Linked DNA regions of Geomonas sp. RF6. The protein of the gene in region 2 binds, or shares a complex with, the protein of the main gene of each other region. Links are inferred from orthologs where the notes say so. Each region holds a gene or a part of one and is shown on either strand. Other genes may lie near its edges.

Region 1 (16,237 bases), 2.5 Mb from region 2 along the record:
CGGCACCCTCGACCCCGGGGCCCGCCCCGGCGCGCGACAGCGAGACCCACACTTCCCCCCTCTTCTTGTCGGGGTATGCCTGGAAGTTGGTGGCGCCGCCGCTCTTCAGAAGCGTCCCCTCCCGTTGTTCTACTACTTCGAGGAGCTTCGGATCATATACCACGGTGAAGACTACGTTCGCCAGATTCTTCGCACCGGTCTCAGAGACCTGCACTGTAAAGTTCTCCTTTGCCCGCACCGACGCCGGAGCCTGCAGGTTCAAGAAAATCTTCCCTGCTCCCTGCCCCGCGGCTCCCGGTGCAGATGCCGGGGCCTGCGCCGCCACGGCGGGCTGCGCAGTAGCGGGAGCTGCCGGCTGCGGAGCGACGGGCGGCGCGGCGGGAGGCTGCTGGATCGCCGGCTGCTGGATCGCTGGCTGCTGGGCCGCCTGGACCGGCTGGACCGGCTGGACCGGCTGCCCGGGTGCCGGAGCAGGGGGTGCCGGAGCCGCTGCAGGAGCGCCCTGGGGCGCAGCTGCTGCTGCCGGTGCCGGCGCCGCCTGGCCCCCCCTCGCCGCCGGCCGCTTCGCCGGCGCCGCCGCAGTCTCAGCAGCCTCCGGTGCGGCAGGGAGCTCAGGTTCCTGGACGAAGGAGGCGTACGGCTTGTTGGAGGAGGGATCGTCCTCGCGGCCGGACCAGAAGGAGGCCACGTCACCCTCCGGCACGGTCACGGCGCGCACGATGCGCGGGGTGATCGCCAGCATGAGCTCGGTCTTGTCGTTCGACTTGTTGGTGTTGGTAAGGAGCGACCCGATGAGCGGGATGTCCCCCAGGAAGGATATCTTGTCCTTGCTGTCGTTCTTGATGTTCTGGATCAGCCCCCCGATGATGCTCGTCTCCCCGTCCTTCAGGGAGAGGACCGTGTCCAGGTTCCTCGTGCCGATGGTGACGACGGTGGTCGCCTGGTCGGTGCCGACAGTATCCCTCTGCAGTATGGAGCTTACCTCAAGCCCGAGCTTGATGGAAACCTCGTTGTTGAGCTGGATCGTCGGCTCGGCATTCACCTTCACGCCGACGTCGACGTACTGCACGTTCACGCTCACCCCGCCGCCGGACGGGGAGGAGGTGGTGGTGATCGGGACCCTGGTGCCGACGTTGAACTTCGCCTTCTCGCGGTTCTTCACCCGGATCTTCGGATTGGAAAGGGTTTCCCCGTTGGCAAGGGTCTTCCCGAAGTTGAAGGTCGCGTTCGGCACGGTCAGGTAGCCGTTGTACCCCTGGTAGGAGAAGAAGTTCAGCAGGTTCTGCGGACCGACCGTGGAGGACGTACCCCCGTTGGAGGTGGAACTCGACGACGAGCTCAGGCTGTCCACCATGACCTGGCCGTTCGGGTTCGTGGCGACCGCGGAGACGGCGTAGCGGGAGAGGGCGAGACCGAAAGCCTCCTCGTTCTTCTTCGCGATCTCGAACACCTCAACCTCGAGGAGCACCTCGGCGTCGGGGACGTCATTCGCCTCTATTATCCTGCGCGCCACGTCTATGACGTCCGGGGTGTCGCGGATCACCAGCGCGTTCATCTCCTCGTTCACGTAGATCTTCTTCACCGTCAGCATGGTGCGGATCAGGTTCACCGCCTTTTTTGCGTCGAGCTTGTTCAGGTAGAAGGTCTGGACCACCAGCTCCTCGTACTGCTTGTTCTTGTCCGGGGTCTTCGGGTAGACGATGATGGTGCTCTCGTTCAGGACCTTCTTCCCGAGCTTGTTCACCCCGCAGATGATCTCCATCGCCTGCTGGAAGGTCGCGTTCTCCAGGAAGAGGGAGACGTTTACGTCCTTTACGGTGTCGTCAAAGATGAAGTTGATCCCCGAGAGCTGCGTCAGGATGGAGAAGATCTCCTTGAGCTTCGCATCCTTGAACTTCAGGGTGATCGGCTTCGTCGACTTCAGGTTCAGGTCGAAACCGTCCAGCTTCGGGCGCTTCGTCTGCACGAGACGTTCGAGCGCCTCCTTGATCTCTTTCCCCGCCGGGTCGAACTCCAGGGCGTGCCGGTAGGAGTTCAGCGCCTCGCGCGGCTTGCGGTTCTTCTCGAACTCCACCCCTTCGTTGAAGTACGTCTGCGCGTTCCTCAGCTTGAGGGCGCGGTCCGCCTGCTGGCGCGCCTGTCCGAAGGAGGGGTCGATGGCGCCGGCGGTCTGGTACTCGCGCAGCGCCCCCTCGTAGTTCTTCGCCGCGAAGAGCGCCTCACCCTTCTTGAAGTGCGCCTCGGCCGCCTTCTCGCTCGCGTGCAGGAACCGGACACGGTACTCGCCGACCTCCGGATGCTGCGAGGCGACCTCGGCGTACTTCACCACCGCCTCATCCAGATTCCCGTCCTTTTCCAGCTTTTCCGCCTTGCTAAAAGCGGACTTCCCTCCTGCGCACCCGGACAGCGCGAGCGCGGCCAGGAGCCCCAGGGTAATCGATTTCATATGATGCATGACAGTTACTCCTTACGGTGCCCTTCTCCCGCCTCGCGGGGTCAGCCCCCGGTGCTCCACGAGCGGGATCACGACTTCACCCGCCCCGCTGCGGGAGGCGATGGTGATGGCGTCGTCAGTGAGATTGGTTACCTCGTAATTCCCCGCTATGATCGATCCCTTCTTAACGACGTATATCTCCTTTTCACTGGAGATGAAAACCCGCTGCTCCCCACCCTTCTTCAGGAAGCCGAGGAAGGTGAAGTTCGGCATGGGAGGGGGCGGAGGAGGCCCCGGAGGGGGCGCCTGCTGCGGCTGGGCCTGCGGCTGCTCCGGCAGCTGAGACTTCGGCGGCAGGGGAAGCGGCTTCGGCGGAGGGGGCAGCGGCTTGAATGGCGCGGACTTCACCTCGTCCCTGAAGATGGGGGCAAAGAGGTCGCGGCGCACCGTGGTACTACCCCCCTCGCGGTTCAGGACCTCCAGGTGCAGGCGCTCCCCTCGTCCCGCAGGGGCGGGGCGGGCCGGTGCTGCGGCCGGAGCGGGTCTGCGTGCCGGCTGGGGGGCGGGGCGCGGGGGCACGCTGCCGATTCGTTGCTGTTTCGGGAAGCGCACGACGCTGTAGATGATGGCGCCGGCGAATACGACGAGGAGGATCGCCAGGATCTGCTTCTTGCGGTTCATGCCCCCTCCGTCTTCAGGAAAGCAGTCATCTGGATCTGGAGGTCCACCACCTTCTCGGTATTGCTGGTGCTTCTGAGGGAGACGGTATTGAGCGTCACCATCTGCGGGTAGCGGGAGAGGTCCCCGATCAGCCCCTTCAGCGCCGGGTACGTCCCGGTCACGGTGAGCGCGATCCCGTAGGAGACTATCGGCCCCTTGTCCGTTCCCGGCCGGTAGCCGATGGTCTTGAGCTGAAGGGAGCGCTTCTCCGCGAGGGCGAAGAGGTCCTCCAGGAAGCGCGCGAAGTCCCTCTTCGGGATCAGCCGCTCCTGGAATATGGCGAGATCGCGCTGCGAGCTCTGGTAGGCTACCGTCCGGTCGGAGGCGCGGTCCCCCCCGGCGGCCCTGGTGGAGAAGTAGGCCGCCTGCATCTTCTCCAGCTCCGGTTCCTGGGAGAGGGTGCGGTAGCCGTAGAGGGCGGCGTCCAGGAGCGCCACCACCAGGAGGGCGATCAGGAAGTAGCGGCTGCCGCGCACCATTTCACGTAGGAGCTCCGGGTTCATGGCTGCTTCACCTTCGCGGTCAGGGTGAAGGTCACCCCGCGCTGCGTCAACCCTACCTTGGTCTGCTGTTGGGTCAAGAGGTACACCTCCGAAAAATAGCTGGAACGCTCGAGATTCTCCAGGAGGGTGCGCAACTGCGAGAAGGAGCGGCTGACCCCGCCGACCTTCACCGTGTTCGACTTCACCTCGGGCTCGACCGAACTCAGCGCGACCCCCTCGGGGACGACCGCCTCCAGCTGGTCCAGGAGGGGAATCCACTGCACCGACTTGAGCGACAGGATCTTGTTCGCGGCATCGATCTGGGTCGTGAGGGCGCGATACTGCTGCTCGCTTACCTGCGGTGTCCGCCCCGATTTCGCCGCCGCGGCCTCGGTCGCCCCCTTCAGCCGCTTTATCTCGCCGGCGCGGAAGGCGGCATCCTGGATCTGGAAAAGGAGGGCTGCAAGGAGAATGAGGATCGCCGCGGCAATCGCCCCGTTCACCCCCCTCGTGTTCACGTAGCGCCTGGTGGCGAGGTTTATCTTTACTCTCATGACAGGCTCCTTGCCGCCGCGCCGAGCGCACCGCACAGGGTGTGCAGCGTCGCGCGCTCCGCGGAGAAGCCGCTGCCGGAGCTCGTCAGGCGCTCCACGTCGAGAAGGACCGGCTCGATCCCGCTCGCCTCGGAGACGAGGACGCGAAATGCCTCCGCCTCCGCGGGACCTGCCATGCAGAAGACGTCGTTCACCGGGCGCCCCGGGAACTTGTCCTTGTACACGAGGAAGGAGCTGTTAACCTCGCGGTACAGCGAGGCGGCATCGCTGGCGAGTTCCTTGTTGCGGTAGAAACAGAGCTCGCCGGCATAGAAGATGAGCATGCTCAGCGACCCGCCGTAGAAGGTCACGAAGGCGAGGTTCTCCGCCATCTCCAGCCGGTGCGCAAAGAGCCGGTACAGGTTGAACGAGGTGAAATCGATGAAGCGCGGCTCCACGCCGGCCAGAAGGAGAAGTTCCTCGTACTGGGTGATGATATCCCTGCTGATGAGGGAGACAAGGAGCGACACCGCGCCGGACTCCGTCTGGTGCAGCGTCTGGTAGTCGAGGTGCATGGAGCTTATCTCCATCGGGAAGTTCTTCTTGAGCTTCCAGCGGATGATGTCCAGCCCCTCCTCCCGGCTCTTGAAGCGCGCTTCCAGATCGAGCAGGAGGACGCGCCCCACCGCGTCCGGGAGGGAGACCGAGACGGACTTCCCCCTGGCCAGAAGCTTCAGGTACCCCTCCCGCACGGCGGAGACGAAGGCTTGCGGGTTCAGCACATTCGGCTCCCGGCGCGAGAGGCGCAGCGTCCCTTCCGGGAAGGGAGCCGTCTGGTACCCCTCCACCTTCAGCGCACGGGCGCTTCCCCCCGCAAGGGCAAGCTTCAGGCCGTCCGGGGCAAGCTCCAGCCCCACTCCTCTCTTGGCAAAAAGCATCGCTATCCCCTACTCCACGAAGGTGACTCGGTTGATTTCCCTGATGGTGGTCTCCCCGGCGAGAACCTTGCGCACGGCGCTCTCCCGCAGGAAACTCGTCCCCGCCTCGCGCGCCGCCTTCTTTAGCGCCGCGATCGGGGCCTTGGTGATGATGAGCTCCCTGATCTCGTCGTTCAGATCGAGGAGCTCCACGATGGCGGAACGCCCGCGGTACCCGTTCCCGTTGCACTCGTCGCAGCCGACCGCCTCGTAGAGCGTCACGCCGCGCGTCCGTTCCGGATCGATGGCGCTCTCCAGGAGTGCCTCGTCGGAAACCCGGGTCGCCCTCTTGCAGGCAGGGCAGATGCGGCGCACCAGGCGCTGGGCCATGACGCAGTTAAGGGAGGCCACGAAGTTGTACGGGTCTATCCCCATGTGGGTGAATCGCCCGATGACGTCGAAGACGTTGTTCGCGTGCACCGTGGTGAAGACGAGGTGGCCGGTAAGGGCGGACTGCACCGCGATCTGGGCGGTCTCCGAGTCCCTTATCTCCCCCACCATGATCTTGTCCGGGTCGTGGCGCAGGATGGAGCGCAGGCCGCGGGCGAAGGTGAGCCCCTTCTTCTCGTTCACCGGGATCTGGGTGACGCCGGAGAGCACGTACTCCACCGGATCCTCGATGGTGATGATCTTCTCCTGCCCGGTGTGGATCTCGGTGAGCGCGCCGTACAGCGTCGTGGTCTTTCCGGAGCCGGTCGGGCCGGTGACGAGGACCATGCCGTACGGTTCCTTTATCATCTTGCGGAAGCGCTTCACCTCCGCCGCCTCCATCCCGAGCGTCTCCAGGGTGAGACCCTTCAGGTCGGTGGCGATACTCTCCTTGTCGAGGATACGGATGACCGCGTCCTCGCCGAAGGCGCTCGGCATGATGGAGACGCGGAAGTCGATGGACTTGCCGCTGATGCGGACCTTGAAGCGGCCGTCCTGCGGGATGCGGCGCTCGGAGATGTCGAGCTCGCTCATGACCTTCAGGCGGGAGATGAGGGGGCCCTGGAAGTGGCTGTCGATCGGATCGGTCGCCTGGTAGAGGACGCCGTCGATCCTGTACTTTATGATCACCCCTTCCGAGGCGGTCTCGATATGGATGTCGCTGGCGCGCCTGGTGAGGGCGTCCAGCACGGTGGAGTTCACGAGCTTGATGATGGGGCTCGTATCGGCGGAGACCGTCTCCACCGAGAGGATCTCCTCCCCCTTCTCCGTCTCCGTCACCAGCTGAAGCATGAAGTCTTCGGAGACTTCCTTCAGCACGCGACTCGTCCCCTCCCCGCGCTTCAGGTGGTAGGTGATCTCCCCTTCCGCGGCGACCTTCAGGCGCAGGGGGCGCTCCAGGAGAAGGGACATCTCGTCCAGGGTGAGGACGTCGGTAGGATCGGGGATCGCCACCACCATCGTCTCGCCGTCCAGTTCCAGCGGCACGAAGTGGAAGCGGTACATCGAATCGGGAGGGACCGAGTTGAACACCTCCTCGTCCGGGCGGAACCCCTTCAGGTCGGCGAACTCGAGTCCGAACTGCTCGGCGAGGGCGCGGGCGAGGACGATGTCGCTGATCAGCCCGTCGCTCAGGCAGATCGCCCCCAGCCTCTCCCCGGTGGCGCGCTGGCGGTCCAGTGCGTACGCGAGCTGGTCCGGAGTGAGCGCTTCCATCTCCATGAGGATTTCGCCGAGTTTTCTTTTGCGAAACGGTTTAAGCATCTGCTACCCCACGTTCCCGGCGATCTTGAAGATCGGTAAATACATGGTGATGATGATGGCGCCGATGACGCCCCCCATGACGATCATGATGGCCGGCTCAACGGCGGTGGTGAGGATGTGGAGGTTGCGGTCGATCTCCTCCTCGAAGTAATCCGATATGTCGGAGAGCATCTGCTCCAGGGCCCCCGTGGTCTCGCCGACTGTAAGCATGCGCAGGGCCAGCGGCGGCATGATGCGCGCACCCTCGATGGCGGCGGAGAGGCGGCTCCCCTCCTCGACCCGCACGACGGCCTCCAGGAGGTTTCGCTCCAGGACCCGGTTGTTCAGGGTGCCGACCGACATGCGCAACGACTCCACGATCGGGATGCCGCTCCCGAGAACGGTCGCAAGGGTGCGGGTGAACCCCGCAACGGAATAGCGCAGAAAGATCGTCCCCAGGAAGGGGGTACTGATCTTGAAGCGGTCGACGGCGAAGCGCCCCGCCTCCGTGCGGCTCCAGCGCTTGAAGAAGATGTAACCGACGACGGCACAGGCGATGAAGATCGGGAGATAGCGCCTGAGGACGCCGGTGAAGTTTATCAGCATCTGCGTCGGGAGGGGGAGCGCGTTCCCCGAGTCCGCGTAGATCTGGCTGAAGGTCGGCACGACGTACACAAGGAGCATCCCCACCGCGAGGACGGCGACGGTGACGAGGATCGCCGGGTAGATGAGGGCGGAAATAACCTTCCCCTTGAACCCTTCTGTCCTTTTCAGGAAGGCGACGTAGCGCCTGAGGGTTTGCGGCAGGTCGCCGGTCCTCTCCCCCGCCTGGATGGAGGCGATGTACAGGTGGGGAAAGACCCTCGGGTGGCGCTCGAAGGCGCTGGAGAAGGCCATCCCCCCCTTCACGTCCTCCCGGATGATGGCCAGGACCTCGTACAGGCGCCCCTTTCCGCCGCTCTCAAGGATCGTGTCGAGCGCCTGGATGATCGGCAGCCCCGCCTTCAGGAGGACCAGGAGCTCCTGGTTGAACATGAGGAGGTCCTTGTTGCTGACCTTCTTGCGCACCGTCGCGCTCTCCAGGAGAAACTGCAGGGGCTTGCGGCGCACCTCGAACACGACGAACCCCTGCTCCTCCAGGCTCTGCCTGAGCAGTGTCGCATTCGCCGCATCGAACTCGCGTTCGATGATCTTGCCGTCGGCGCTCCCTATTTTGCAGTTGAAGACAGACATAAGTTCTAATCATTACCACAAAAGGTGGGGAAAGAAAATACAAAAGGGGAAGGAATTTCGCGCCTGTCGCGGCGCTGCGGGTGGGGGGAGTGCTTCGGTCGCCCTCCTCAGGCGTTGGCCATGCCGAGGAGCCAGAGGGCGAAGGAGACGATCATGGCAACCCCCCAGGGGAGTGCCGCGCGCCCTGCGAAGACCCCGCGCGCGGGGAACCCCTTCAGAATGAGGCCGATGGTGGCGGCGATCCACCCCCATACCCCTGCGATGCAGACGATTTTCCAGACTCCGCCCATCAGCCCCCCCCCGCCGGGCACAGTCTCCTGCAGACCGTCCCGAGCTTCAGCTTCCATACCATGAGCACCGCCTCGCGCACGATCCGCTTCGACATCTTCGAGGTACCGGCGTGCCGGTCGATGAAGATGATCGGCACCTCCCCGACCTTGAAGCCGCGCTCCACGCAGCGGTAGTTCATCTCGATCTGGAAGGAGTAGCCGTCGGAGCGCACCCGGGAGAGGTCGATCGACTCCAGGACCTTCCGACTGAAGCACTTGAAGCCGCTCGTGCAGTCGGAGATGGAGAGCCCGGTGATCGCCCGGGTATAGACGGAGGCGAAGTAGCTCAGCATGAGGCGGCGCAGCGGCCAGTTCACCACGCTGACGCCGTTCAGGTAGCGTGATCCGATCACCAGGTCGTACTCCGCCATCTTTTCGAAAAAGAGGGGGAGGACCGCCGGGTCGTGGGAGAAGTCAGCATCCATCTCCACCACGACATCGGCCCCCCAGTCGAGAGCCACCCGGAACCCCTCCCGGTAGGCGGAGCCGAGCCCGAGTTTCCCGCTGCGGTGCAGGACGCGCACCCGCGCGGACTCGCGCGCCAGGGCGTCCGCGAGCTCTCCGGTGCCGTCGGGGGAGTTGTCGTCTACGATGAGAAGATGGACGCGCTCGTCCAGCGCCAGGATCTGTCTGGCGAGCCGCTCGAGGTTGTCGCGCTCGTTATAGGTGGGGATTACTACGACAGGTTTCACAGGATACGGTACTCTCTTTCGGCGCTTCGAAGGGGATGACCACCCGGCGGGAGCCGCGCTCCCCCGGGACGCGAGGAGCATAAACGATTCGCCTGGAACAAGTCAAGTCAAAGGGGGAGCGCGGGCACAAAAAAAGACCATCCTTTCGGACGGTCTTTCTTGTAATGGCGGGGTTGACGGGGCTCGAACCCGCGACTTCCAGCGTGACAGGCTGGCACTCTAACCGACTGAGCTACAACCCCCTGCTATTAGTACTGCAACGGCGCGTCGGCGCCTGGTACTTCCGTAAAATGGTGGGCGAAGAGGGGATCGAACCCCCGACATCCAGCTTGTAAGGCTGGCGCTCTCCCAGCTGAGCTATTCGCCCTGAAGAAATAATGGCGGGGTTGACGGGGCTCGAACCCGCGACTTCCAGCGTGACAGGCTGGCACTCTAACCGACTGAGCTACAACCCCTTGTAGCGTTTATTCCGGGAGACTACTCGTTGAGGAGAGCCTTCAGGGTGTTACCGGGCTTAAACCTCGGGGTGACCGAGGCAGGAATATCAATCTTCTCACCGGTCTGCGGATTCTTCCCGGTGCGTGCGCCGCGCTCCGCGACGCTGAAGGTGCCGAAGCCGACGAGGGTAAGCTTGTCCCCCTTGGCGAGGCACTCGGTGAGTGCATCGACGATGCCTTTGAGACACTTGTCCGCTTCTGCCTTCGTTATATCTGCGCCTTCGGCAATGGCGTTTATCAGCTCAGACTTGTTCATCTAGCGCCTCCTAGCACTGCATCGCAAAGTGAAGCCATCTTATAGCAGAAGCCTCGCGACGGTGTCAATCATTTTTAGTGGGTCGCCCGCGAATTATCTCCGGCAAGGGACGCCCCCTCTCCGTACACCCCCTGGGTGTGCACAGGGACCTCCGCAAGGAGCGCGAGGGAGAGGACTTCGTCCATGTGCCCGACAAGGTGCACCGTGAGCCCCGCCACGATCTCCTGCGGCACCTCCGCCAGATCCCGCTCGTTGTCGGGCGGCAGGAGAACGGTGGTGATCCCCCCGCGGGCGGCGGCGAGAAGTTTCTCCTTCAGCCCTCCGATCGGAAGTACGCTGCCGCGCAGCGTCACCTCGCCTGTCATGGCGATGTCGCGCCGCACCGGCCTTCTGGCGAGTGCAGAGGTGAGGGCGCACGCCATGGCGATCCCTGCAGAGGGACCATCCTTCGGTATCGCCCCTTCCGGGACGTGGATGTGGATATCGAGCTGCTGGTAGAAGTCGCGGGAAAATCCGAGGATCTCGGCGCGGCTGCGCACGTAGGTGAGTGCCGCCTGCGCCGACTCCTGCATGACCTCGCCGAGCTTCCCTGTGACGGTGAGCTTCCCCTTCCCCGGCACGGCCACGACCTCGATGTTCAGGAGCTCCCCTCCCACCTCGGTCCAGGCGAGCCCGGTCACCAGCCCCACAGAATCCTTCTCCTGCGCGGTCCCGAAACGGTAGCGGGGAGCGCCGAGGTGGTCGTGCACCTGCTTCGGCGTCACGCTGCGCTTCAGCTTCCCACCCTTCGCGGCGGCGAAGGCTACCTTGCGGCAGACGGCACCGATCTCCCGCTCCAGGGAGCGCACCCCCGCCTCCTTCGTGTAGTGCCGGATGATCTCCAGAAGGGACGGCTCCGAAAAGGAGATCCCCTTCCCCGCCATCCCGTTTTGCTTCAGCTGTTTCGGCACCAGGTACTGCCGGGCGATCGCCAGCTTCTCGAGTTCCGTGTACCCCTCGAGACGGACGAGCTCCATGCGGTCAAGGAGCGGACGGGGGATCGTGTGCACCGAGTTCGCCGTGGTGATGAACATGACCTTCGAAAGGTCGTAATCCAGGTCGAGGAAATGGTCGTTAAAGGAGGTGTTCTGCTCCGGGTCGAGGACCTCCAGGAGAGCCGAGGCGGGGTCGCCACGGAAATCGGTGGTCATCTTGTCGATCTCGTCGAGAAGGAAGACGGGGTTGGAGCTGCCGCACTTCTTCAGCGACTGGATGATCTTTCCGGGCATGGCGCCGACGTAGGTGCGCCGGTGGCCGCGGATCTCGGCCTCGTCGCGCACCCCTCCGAGAGAGACCTTCACGAAGGTCCTCCCCGTCGCCTCCGCGACGGAACGGGCAAGCGAGGTCTTCCCCACCCCCGGGGGCCCTACGAGACAAAGGATCGGCCCTTTCAGCCCCTCGGCGAGGGAGTTGATGCACAGGTACTCCAGCACCCTCTCCTTCACCTTCTCGAGCCCGTAATGGTCCGCGTCGAGGCGGGCCTGCGCCGCGGCGAGGTCGTGGCTCTCCTCGGTGCACACCCCCCAGGGGAGCGCCAGCAGCCAGTCGAGGTAGTTTCGCACCACCGCGGCCTCCGCCGACATGGGGGACATGAACTTCAGTTTCTTTATCTCGGAGAGGGCCTTCTCCCGCGCCTCCTCCGAGAGCTTCAGCTTCGCGACCTTCTGCTCGAGGGCTCGCAGCTCCTGCTTCGACTCGTCCTTCGCCCCGAGCTCTTTCTGGATCGCCCTGATCTGCTCGTTGAGATAGTAGTCCTTCTGCGTCTTCTCCATCTGCTTCTTGACGCGGGCATGGATCTTCTTCTCGATCTGCAGGATCTCGATCTCCGCCTCCATGAGGGCCAGAAGCCGTTCCATCCTCTTTGCGGGCGAAACGAGAGCGAGAAGCTCCTGCTTTTCCAGGACCTTCAGATTGAGGTGCGGTGCGATGGTATCGGCGAGGCGGGAGGGGTCGGAGAGCCCGGAGACGGACTGCACGACCTCCGCAGGGACCGCATTGGTGAGACTTACGTAGTTCTCGAAGGAAGCGAGCACGCCGCGCTTCAGCGCCTCCGTCTCGCTCCCCTTCCCTGCGGGCTCTTGAAGGGAGTGCACCTCCACCTCGAAGTAGGAGCTCTCCTCGGTGAAGGAGACGATCTCGCCGCGACGCTTACCTTCCACGAGGACCTTCACGGTCCCGTCCGGGAGCTTCAGGAGCTGGATGATCTGGCAGAGGCAACCGACCGGGTAGATGTCGGCGGGGGACGGATCCTCGGTCTTGGCGTTTTTCTGGGTGGCCAGCAGGATGAGCTTTCCGCTCTCCGCCATCGCCGCCTCCAGCGCTGCCACCGACTTCTCGCGCCCTACGAAGAGGGGGATCACCATGTGGGGGAAAATTACGATGTCTCTTAACGGAAAGAGAGGGAACCTTTCCGGATTCCCCCTCCTCCTTCTTGCCTTCGTTGTTTTCGCTTCGGTCATTATTACCTGTGCTTTCAGGCGGATTCCGCCACGCTCTCGTACACGACGATCGGTTTTTCCTTGTTGTAGATCACCTCTTCGCTGATCACCACTTCCTTCACCATCGCCTGGGAAGGTACCTCGTACATGATGTCCAGCATGGCGTTCTCAAGGATGGAGCGAAGCCCGCGGGCCCCCGTCTTTCTCTTCAGCGCCTCGCGGGCGATGGCGATGAGGGAGCCGTCGGTGAACTTGAGCTTCACGTGCTCCATCTCGAAGAGCTTCTGGTACTGCTTGATCAGTGCGTTCTTCGGCTCCTTGAGGATCTGCACCATCGCCTCCTCGTCGAGCTCGGTCAGCGACGCGAGCATCGGGAGACGCCCGACGAACTCGGGGATGAAGCCGAACTTCAGGAGATCCTCCGGGGTCACCCCCGCGAGGAGCTCGCCCGCCTTCTTCTCCACTTTCTTCTTCACATCGGCACCGAAGCCGAGAGTCTTTATACCTATTCTTTGCTGGATGATGTTATCGAGCCCCGGGAAGGCGCCGCCGCAGATGAAGAGGATATTCGTAGTATCCACCTTCAAAAACTCCTGCTGCGGGTGCTTCCTCCCCCCTTTCGGCGGGACGCTCGCGATCGTCCCCTCGATGATCTTCAGGAGGGCCTGCTGCACACCCTCGCCGGAGACGTCGCGGGTGATGGAGGGGGAGTCGGATTTGCGCGCGATCTTGTCGATCTCGTCTATGTAGATGATCCCCTTCTGCGCCTTCTCGACGTCGTAGTCCGCCGCCTGCAGGAGGGTGAGGATGATGTTCTCCACGTCCTCCCCCACGTACCCCGCCTCGGTGAGGTTGGTGGCGTCGGCCATGGCGAAGGGGACTTTCAGGATGCGCGCCAGGGTCTGGGCAAGGAGCGTCTTTCCGGAGCCGGTCGGGCCGAGGAGAAGGATGTTCGACTTCTGCATCTCCACGTCCCCGGGCTTCACGACAGCCTCGACGCGCTTGTAGTGGTTATATACCGCAACGGCGAGCACCTTCTTCGCCCTGTTCTGCCCGATTACGTACTCGTCCAGGACTTCCTTGATCTCCTGGGGTTTGGGGAGCTTCTTTACATCGGGGCCCGCGGCTTCCTCGAGCTTCGACTCTTCAGCGATGATGTCGTTGCAAAGTTCGATGCACTCGTCGCAAATGTAAACCGTCGGCCCGGCGATGAGCTTCTTTACCTCCTCCTGACTCTTCCCGCAAAAGGAACAAATCAGGGTGTCGGAGCGATCATCTCTTCTGCTCACCTGGCACCTCCCGTCACGAAGTTCCTCGTGACTATGGCATCAATGATACCATACGTCTTCGCTTCATCAGGAGACATGAAGTAGTCGCGCTCGGTATCGGTCTCCACCTTCTGCACGCTCTGCCCGGTGTGCTCCGCGAGGAGCTTGTTCAGGCTCTCCTTCATGCGCAGGATCTCCTTCGCATGGATGTGGATGTCGGTTGCCTGCCCCTGGAACCCCCCGATCGGCTGGTGGATCATGATACGGGCGTTGGAGAGGGCGAAGCGCTTGCCGCGCTCCCCCCCGGAGAGAAGGAACGCGCCCATGGAGGCTGCCTGTCCGATGCAGATGGTGGAGACGGGCGCCTTTATGTAGCGCATGGTGTCGTAGATCGCCATCCCTGCCGTCACCACCCCGCCCGGGGAGTTGATGTACAGGTGGATGTCCTTGTCCGGATCTTCCGCCTCCAGGAAAAGGAGCTGCGCGATCACCAGATTGGAGACGTTGTCGTCGATGGCGCCTCCCAGGAAGATGATCCTGTCCTTCAAAAGACGGGAGTAGATGTCGTACGATCTCTCGCCCCTGCCGGTCTGCTCCACTACTATCGGTACAAGCATGGTATATGCTCCTTTAGATTTCTTCCTTCGCTACTTCCTCGACCTTTGCCTTTTCGAGGAGGAGCTCCAGCGCCTTCTCCTCCCTCATCTGCGCGATGAGGTTTTCCTTGGCGCGGGGGTTGGTAAGGTAGAGGTTCTTGAAGTATGCGGCTTCCTTCTTCGTGTGCCCGGCGATCTCCTCCGCCTTCGCTTCGATGTCCGCCTCGGTTACCTGCACACCCTCCTTTTCCGCCACGGCCTCAAGGAGAAGGGAGCCCTTCACCTGGGTCCTGGCGCTTTCCCTGAACTGGGACTTGTAGCTTTCCTCGGTGAGCCCTACCTGCTCCAGCGACATGTGCTGGGAGGCGAGACGCTTCTTCGTGTTCTCCAGCATGTTGGCGACGTGGCGATCCACCATCGCCTCCGGGACCTCGAGGTCATTCTTCTCGATGAGGGACTGCACCACGCGGTCCTTCAGCTCGTTCTCGACGCGCTGGCGCTCCTGGGTCTCGTGGACCTCCTTCAGGCGCTCCTTCAGCTGGTCGAGGGTCTCGAACTCCTCGCCAAACCCTTTGGCAAACTCGTCGTTGAGCTCCGGGAGCTCCTTCACCTTGATCTCCTTCACCGTGATGGAGAAGGTCGCCGGCTTACCGGCCAGGTGGCTCGCGCCGTAGTTCTCCGGGAAGTTCACGGTAAGGTCCGCGGTGTCGCCGGCGGCAAGGCCTACCATCTGCTCCTCAAAGCCCGGGATGAAGCGCCCGGAGCCGAGCTCCAGCTGAAAGTCCTCCGCCTCGCCACCCTCGAACGGTACGCCGTCCATGAACCCCTTGAAGTCGAAGACGACGAAATCGCCGGTCGCTGCCTTGTGCCCTTCCGCTGCCGGCACGAGCTGCGCGAGGCTGTTTTGCATCTCCTTCAGGCGCGCATCGATGACCGCCTCGTCGACGACGAGTTTTTCCTTCTTCACCTCGAGCCCCTGGTACTCCTTCAGCTCGACGGCCGGGTACACCTCGACGGTGGCGCTGTACTTGAAAGGCTGACCCGGGGTGAGGGTATCGCTCTCGATGAGGGGGAAGGAGACGGGGGAGATCCCCTCGTCGTTCACTGCCTGGAAGTAGGTATCGTTCACCAGCGTCTTCAGCACGTCCTCGGCCATCTTCTCGCTGTAGGTTTTCTCGATGAGCTCCATGGGGACCTTCCCCTTGCGGAATCCCTTTATCGCCGCGTGCTTGCGGATCTCGGTGTAAGCCTTGGTGATCTCATCGGAAACGCGCTCCGCCGGAATCTCAAAGTTGATCTTCTTCTTGATGCTGCTGAGCGTTTCTACTTTGATCTGCATTATGTACCCTCTCTTTGTATGCGCTTTATATGGCAGGCTCACTGCCGCAATGCTTCTGCTGGTTTTTGGAAGGTGGGACCATTGAAGGATTTCTGGGAAACGGTGGACGGACAGGCATCCTGGTCAGCGCTGGGAAACCGGCAGAACGTCCGGGACAACCACAGGCGGAACGCATTAAAGCGGTAAAATAACAAAGGGGAAGGGAAGTTGTCAACATAGAATTGACTCTGCTCCAGGCGGGTCCGGCACCCCTCTCGGGTGCCGCTACGGAGCCATCGGGCGCTTCCGCTTCCCCGCTTTCCGATGCGGAAGCGCCCCTCTAACCATCCTCAGTACGCCTCGCTCCCATCCAGAAGATCGGCGCCTCGTACCTTGCCGCGGAAGACCCGGTATGCCCAGATCTTGTAGACGATGACGATCGGGACGAAGATGAAGGCGACCCCCGTCATGATCCGCAGCGTGTAGGGGGAGGATGCGCTGTTGAAGATCGTGAGGCTCGCCGCGGGATCGATGCTGGAGGGGATCAGGTTCGGGAAGAGCCCGATCACTCCGGTGAAGACGACCCCGAGGATCGTCAGGCACGATAGGGCAAACGCCGCGAGCGGCGCCTCCCGCATGAGGAGGATCCCAGCCCCTAGCAAAGAGAGTACCGCAATGACCGGCACCACTGCAAGAAGCGGGGTCGAGATGAAGTTGTCGTAGAGCTTCGTGGCGAAGTAGCTGTGACCGAGGA
Region 2 (4,526 bases):
CTTGGTGTGCGGGGTGATGGAGCCCGGCTTGGCCAGAACCTGGCCGCGCTCGATGTCCTCACGCTTCACGCCGCGCAGCAGCGCGCCGATGTTGTCCCCTGCACGACCCTCGTCCAGAAGCTTCCTGAACATCTCGACGCCGGTAACGGTCGTCTTGGCGGTGGTCTTGATGCCGACGATCTCGATCTCCTCGCCGACCTTCACGATACCGCGTTCGACGCGGCCGGTAGCGACGGTGCCACGACCGGAGATGGAGAAAACGTCCTCGACCGGCATGAGGAACGGACGGTCAACAGCACGCTGCGGCTCCGGGATGTAGGAGTCGACTGCGTCCATGAGAGCCAGGATCGCCTGCTCGCCGAGCTCCCCCTTGTCCCCTTCGAGCCCTTTCAGGGCGGAACCCTTCACGATGGGGATATCGTCCCCCGGAAAGTCGTAGGAGGAGAGAAGCTCGCGGACTTCCAGCTCGACGAGCTCGAGGAGCTCCTCGTCGTCCACCATGTCCGCCTTGTTCAGGAAGACGACGATGTAGGGGACGCCGACCTGACGCGCAAGGAGGATGTGCTCGCGGGTCTGCGGCATCGGGCCGTCAGCTGCGGAAACAACCAGGATAGCGCCGTCCATCTGGGCAGCACCGGTGATCATGTTCTTCACGTAGTCGGCGTGACCCGGGCAGTCGACGTGTGCGTAGTGGCGCTTGTCGGTCTCGTACTCGACGTGTGCGGTGGCGATGGTGATGCCGCGCTCACGCTCTTCCGGAGCGTTGTCGATCTGGTCAAAGGCCTTGAACTCGGCCTGGCCCTTGCCTGCCAGAACCTTCGTGATGGCAGCGGTAAGGGTAGTCTTACCGTGGTCAACGTGGCCGATGGTGCCTATGTTCACATGGGGTTTGGTTCTTTCGAATTTTGCCTTTGCCATTTCCGAGTCCTCCTCGATAGGTATTAAATGTTAGCCTTTAACCTTTGCGACAATCTCATCAGCGACCGACTTGGGCACCTGCTCGTAGTGGTCAAAGGTCATGGAGTAGGTTGCACGTCCCTGGGTTGCGGAACGAAGGTCAGTGGAGTAGCCGAACATCTGGGCCAGCGGCACCATCGCGGTGACGACCTGGGCGCCTGCGCGTCCTTCCATACCCATGATGCGGCCACGGCGCGAGTTCAGGTCGCCGATGACGTCGCCCATGTACTCTTCCGGCACAACCACCTCGACGGACATGATCGGCTCGAGGATGCACGGCGACGCCTTGGAGCACCCTTCCTTGAAGCCCATGGAGCCCGCGATCTTGAAGGCCATCTCGGAGGAGTCGACCTCGTGGTACGAACCGTCGATGAGGGTGACCTTGACGTCGACGACGGGGTACCCTGCCATGACGCCGTTATCGAGAGCTTCCTTGATACCCTTGTCGACAGCCGGGATGTACTCGCGGGGAACGACGCCGCCCTTGATGGCGTCGACGAACTCGTACCCTTTCCCGGGCTCCTGCGGCTCGATCTCGATCCAGACGTGGCCGAACTGGCCGCGGCCGCCGGACTGGCGCACGAACTTCCCTTCGCTCTTGACCTTCTTGGTGATGGTCTCGCGGTAGGCGACCTGCGGCTTGCCGACGTTCGCCTCAACCTTGAACTCGCGCATGAGACGGTCGACGATGATCTCGAGGTGCAGCTCCCCCATGCCGGAGATGATTGTCTGGCCGGTCTCCTCGTCCGTCTTCACGCGGAAGGAGGGGTCCTCGCTGGCGAGCTTCGCGAGGGAGATGCCGAGCTTCTCCTGGTCTGCCTTTGTCTTCGGCTCGATGGCGATGGAGATGACCGGCTCGGGGAACTCGATCGACTCGAGGATAACCGCGCTGTCTTCTGCGCAGAGGGTATCGCCGGTGGTGGTGTATTTGAGACCGACGGCAGCAGCGATGTCGCCTGCGTACACTTCCTTGATCTCTTCACGCTTGTTGGCGTGCATCTTCAGGATACGGCCGATCCTCTCGCGCTTCCCCTTCGTGGAGTTGTACACATAGGAGCCGGAGTTCATGACGCCGGAGTACACACGGAAGAAGCAAAGCTGCCCGACGTACGGGTCGGTCATGATCTTGAACGCGAGGGAGGAGAACGGCTCGTCGTCAGAAGCGTGACGCTCGATCGGTGCCTCGGTGTTCGCGTCGATCCCCTGGATCGCCGGAATGTCGGTCGGAGCCGGGAGGTAGTCGAGAACGGCGTCGAGGAGGTTCTGCACCCCCTTGTTCTTGAAGGAGGAACCGCAGATAACCGGGCAGATCTGGATCGCCAGCGTCGACTTCCTGATGGCGGACTTGATCTCTTCCTTCGTGAGCTCCTCGCCCCCGAGGTACTTCTCCATGAGCTCGTCGTCATGGCTGGAGATCTCCTCGATCAGAAGATCGCGGTACTCCTGCGCCTGGGCCTTCAGCTCTTCCGGGATCTCGATGACGTCGTAGCGAGCACCGAGGGACTCGTCGTTCCACACGATTCCCCTCATCTCCACGAGGTCGACAACCCCTTTATAGTTCTCTTCGGCACCGATCGGGATCTGCAGCGGAACAGGGTTCGCCTTCAGGCGATCCTTGATCATGGAGACGCCGCGGAAGAAGTCCGCGCCGATACGGTCCATCTTGTTGACGAAGGCAATGCGGGGTACGCGGTACTTGTCAGCCTGACGCCACACGGTCTCAGACTGCGGCTCCACGCCACCAACAGAGCAGAAAACAGCTACTGCACCGTCGAGCACGCGCAGGGAACGCTCCACCTCGATGGTGAAGTCGACGTGACCCGGGGTGTCGATGATGTTGATACGGTGGTCTTTCCACATGCAGGTGGTTGCAGCGGAGGTGATGGTGATGCCACGCTCCTGCTCCTGCTCCATCCAGTCCATGGTGGCAGTGCCGTCGTGAACCTCACCGATCTTGTGAGAGACGCCCGTGTAGTAGAGAATACGCTCGGTGGTGGTGGTCTTTCCCGCGTCTATATGTGCCATTATCCCGATATTTCGGGTCATTTCCAGACTAACCTGACGTGCCACTGCCTAAACCTCCGAAATGCTGCAATCCTGTATGGTGACTACCAGCGATAGTGAGCAAAGGCCCTGTTCGCCTCGGCCATCTTGTGCGTGTCTTCACGCTTCTTCACTGCGGCGCCGCGGTTGTTGTAGGCGTCCAGTATCTCACCGGCAAGCTTGTCGGTAACGGTCTTCTCGCTCCTGGCGTTGGAGTACTTCACCAGCCAGCGCATTGCCAGAGACATGCGGCGCTCGGGGCGCACCTCGACCGGCACCTGGTACGTGGAACCACCAACCCTGCGCGACTTCACCTCGAGCATCGGCTTGATGTTGTCAAGGCAGCGCTTCAGCACCTTGACCGGCTCATCGGAGGCCTTGGAGGCAGCAAGCTCCAGCGCGCCGTACAGAGCACGCTCTGCGGTACTCTTCTTGCCGTCCAGCATGATTATATTGATGAGCTTGGCAACCGTGCGGTCCCCATACTTCGGATCCGGGAGGATCACCCTCTTGGCAACTTCTCTTCTTCTAGGCATCGAAAACCTCTCACTTTAGCGTTTTACTTGGGCCTTTTTGCACCGTACTTGGAACGACTCTTCATCCTGCCCTTGACGCCGACGGAGTCGAGCGTGCCGCGCACGATATGATAACGAACACCCGGAAGGTCCTTGACCCTGCCACCCCTGATCAGGACCACGGAGTGCTCCTGCAGGTTGTGCCCTACACCCGGAATGTAGGAAGTGACCTCGACGCCGTTGGTGAGACGCACCCTGGCAACCTTGCGCAGCGCGGAGTTCGGCTTTTTGGGAGTGGTGGTGTAAACCCTGGTGCACACCCCTCTCTTCTGGGGGCAGCATCTGAGCGCCGGAGCAGTGGATTTCTCCGCCTTAGACTCCCGACCGTTACGAATAAGCTGATTGATTGTTGGCATACAAACCCTCTCACGCTAAACTTGACTCCCGGGGGTCCCCCTGCGGAAGCGACGAAAATAACAACATTTGACGCAGTTGTCAAGCCATATTTGAATATGTTTTCACAAAAGTGCCGGCGGCGCCAATCTGCAGCGCCTCCGGCACCCCATCTCAACGGCGGCGCTTACGCTTCCAGCGCCTCCGGCTCATCCTCTATTCGTTCTTCCACTTCCTGCACCGGCTCCGGTATGATGATCGGCTCTTCCGCAACGAGCTTCATGTTGCGGTAGAGGGAGAGGCCGGTACCTGCCGGAATCAGCCGCCCCATGATCACGTTCTCCTTGAGACCGCGAAGACTGTCAACTTTACCTTCTATCGAGGCCTGTGTCAACACTTTTGTTGTCTCCTGGAAGGAGGCGGCCGAAATGAAGGACTCGGTGGAGAGAGAGGCCTTCGTGATACCGAGGAGGAGCGACTCCGCGGTTGCCGGGCGGCCACCCTTGTCGAGGGCCTTCTCGTTCTCTTCCTCGAAGACGTACCGTTCGATCTGGTCGTCGATGAGAAGAGAGGTGTCACCCACATCCTTGATGCGGACCCTGCGCAGCATCTGGCGCA

Evidence for each region.
Region 1: the proteins of rpsG (region 2) and tig are in contact, whole or in part, in a crystal structure (PDB 3GTY), measured with the Thermotoga maritima proteins. The link is inferred for Geomonas sp. RF6 from one-to-one orthologs. Residues at the interface, in WP_004081843.1 of Thermotoga maritima: Lys34, Lys52, Lys55, Glu59, Arg62, Gln63, Glu66, Asn67, Lys69, Val71, Arg95, Ala109, Lys110, Lys111, Gly112, Arg113, Pro114, Glu117, Glu121, Ile124, Ala125, Tyr127, Asn128, Asn129, Thr130, Gly131, Lys135, Asp139, Arg142, Met143; in WP_004081061.1 of Thermotoga maritima: Glu122, Val124, Val129, Leu130, Tyr133, Glu188, Gly259, Ile262, Tyr263, Glu266, Ser270, Glu273, Gln274, Glu277, Arg308, Gln311, Ile312, Ser315, Tyr316, Glu325, Arg329, Arg336, Leu363, Phe366, Trp367, Arg373, Leu377, Arg381, Leu384, Glu387.

Annotation. Positions count from the first base shown.
Region 1 is NZ_CP087999.1:341,990-358,226, forward strand. Bases 13,353-16,237 are described here. They hold tig (trigger factor), read right to left. Parts: upstream 15,505-16,237; coding sequence 14,200-15,504; downstream 13,353-14,199. Other genes in these bases: clpX (ATP-dependent Clp protease ATP-binding subunit ClpX), read right to left, coding at 13,353-13,590; clpP (ATP-dependent Clp endopeptidase proteolytic subunit ClpP), read right to left, coding at 13,587-14,186; cydB (cytochrome d ubiquinol oxidase subunit II), read right to left, coding at 15,834-16,237. Also shown: LPW11_RS01470 (tetratricopeptide repeat protein), read right to left, coding at 1-2,455; LPW11_RS01475 (type II secretion system protein PulP), read right to left, coding at 2,468-3,115; type 4a pilus biogenesis protein PilO, read right to left, coding at 3,112-3,657; LPW11_RS01485 (PilN domain-containing protein), read right to left, coding at 3,654-4,190; type IV pilus biogenesis protein PilM, read right to left, coding at 4,187-5,107; LPW11_RS01495 (GspE/PulE family protein), read right to left, coding at 5,117-6,838; LPW11_RS01500 (type II secretion system F family protein), read right to left, coding at 6,842-8,050; LPW11_RS01505 (hypothetical protein), read right to left, coding at 8,158-8,340; LPW11_RS01510 (polyprenol monophosphomannose synthase), read right to left, coding at 8,340-9,071; LPW11_RS01530 (HU family DNA-binding protein), read right to left, coding at 9,549-9,824; lon (endopeptidase La), read right to left, coding at 9,899-12,322; more of clpX, read right to left, coding at 12,337-13,352. UniProt on the Bacillus subtilis protein: Involved in protein export. Acts as a chaperone by maintaining the newly synthesized protein in an open conformation. Functions as a peptidyl-prolyl cis-trans isomerase.
Region 2 is NZ_CP087999.1:2,901,645-2,906,170, reverse strand. What follows is about bases 1,802-4,526. They hold rpsG (30S ribosomal protein S7), read right to left. Parts: upstream 3,537-4,526; coding sequence 3,066-3,536; downstream 1,802-3,065. Other genes in these bases: rpoC (DNA-directed RNA polymerase subunit beta'), read right to left, coding at 4,096-4,526; rpsL (30S ribosomal protein S12), read right to left, coding at 3,560-3,931; fusA (elongation factor G), read right to left, coding at 1,802-3,027. Outside these bases: tuf (elongation factor Tu), read right to left, coding at 1-918; more of fusA, read right to left, coding at 949-1,801.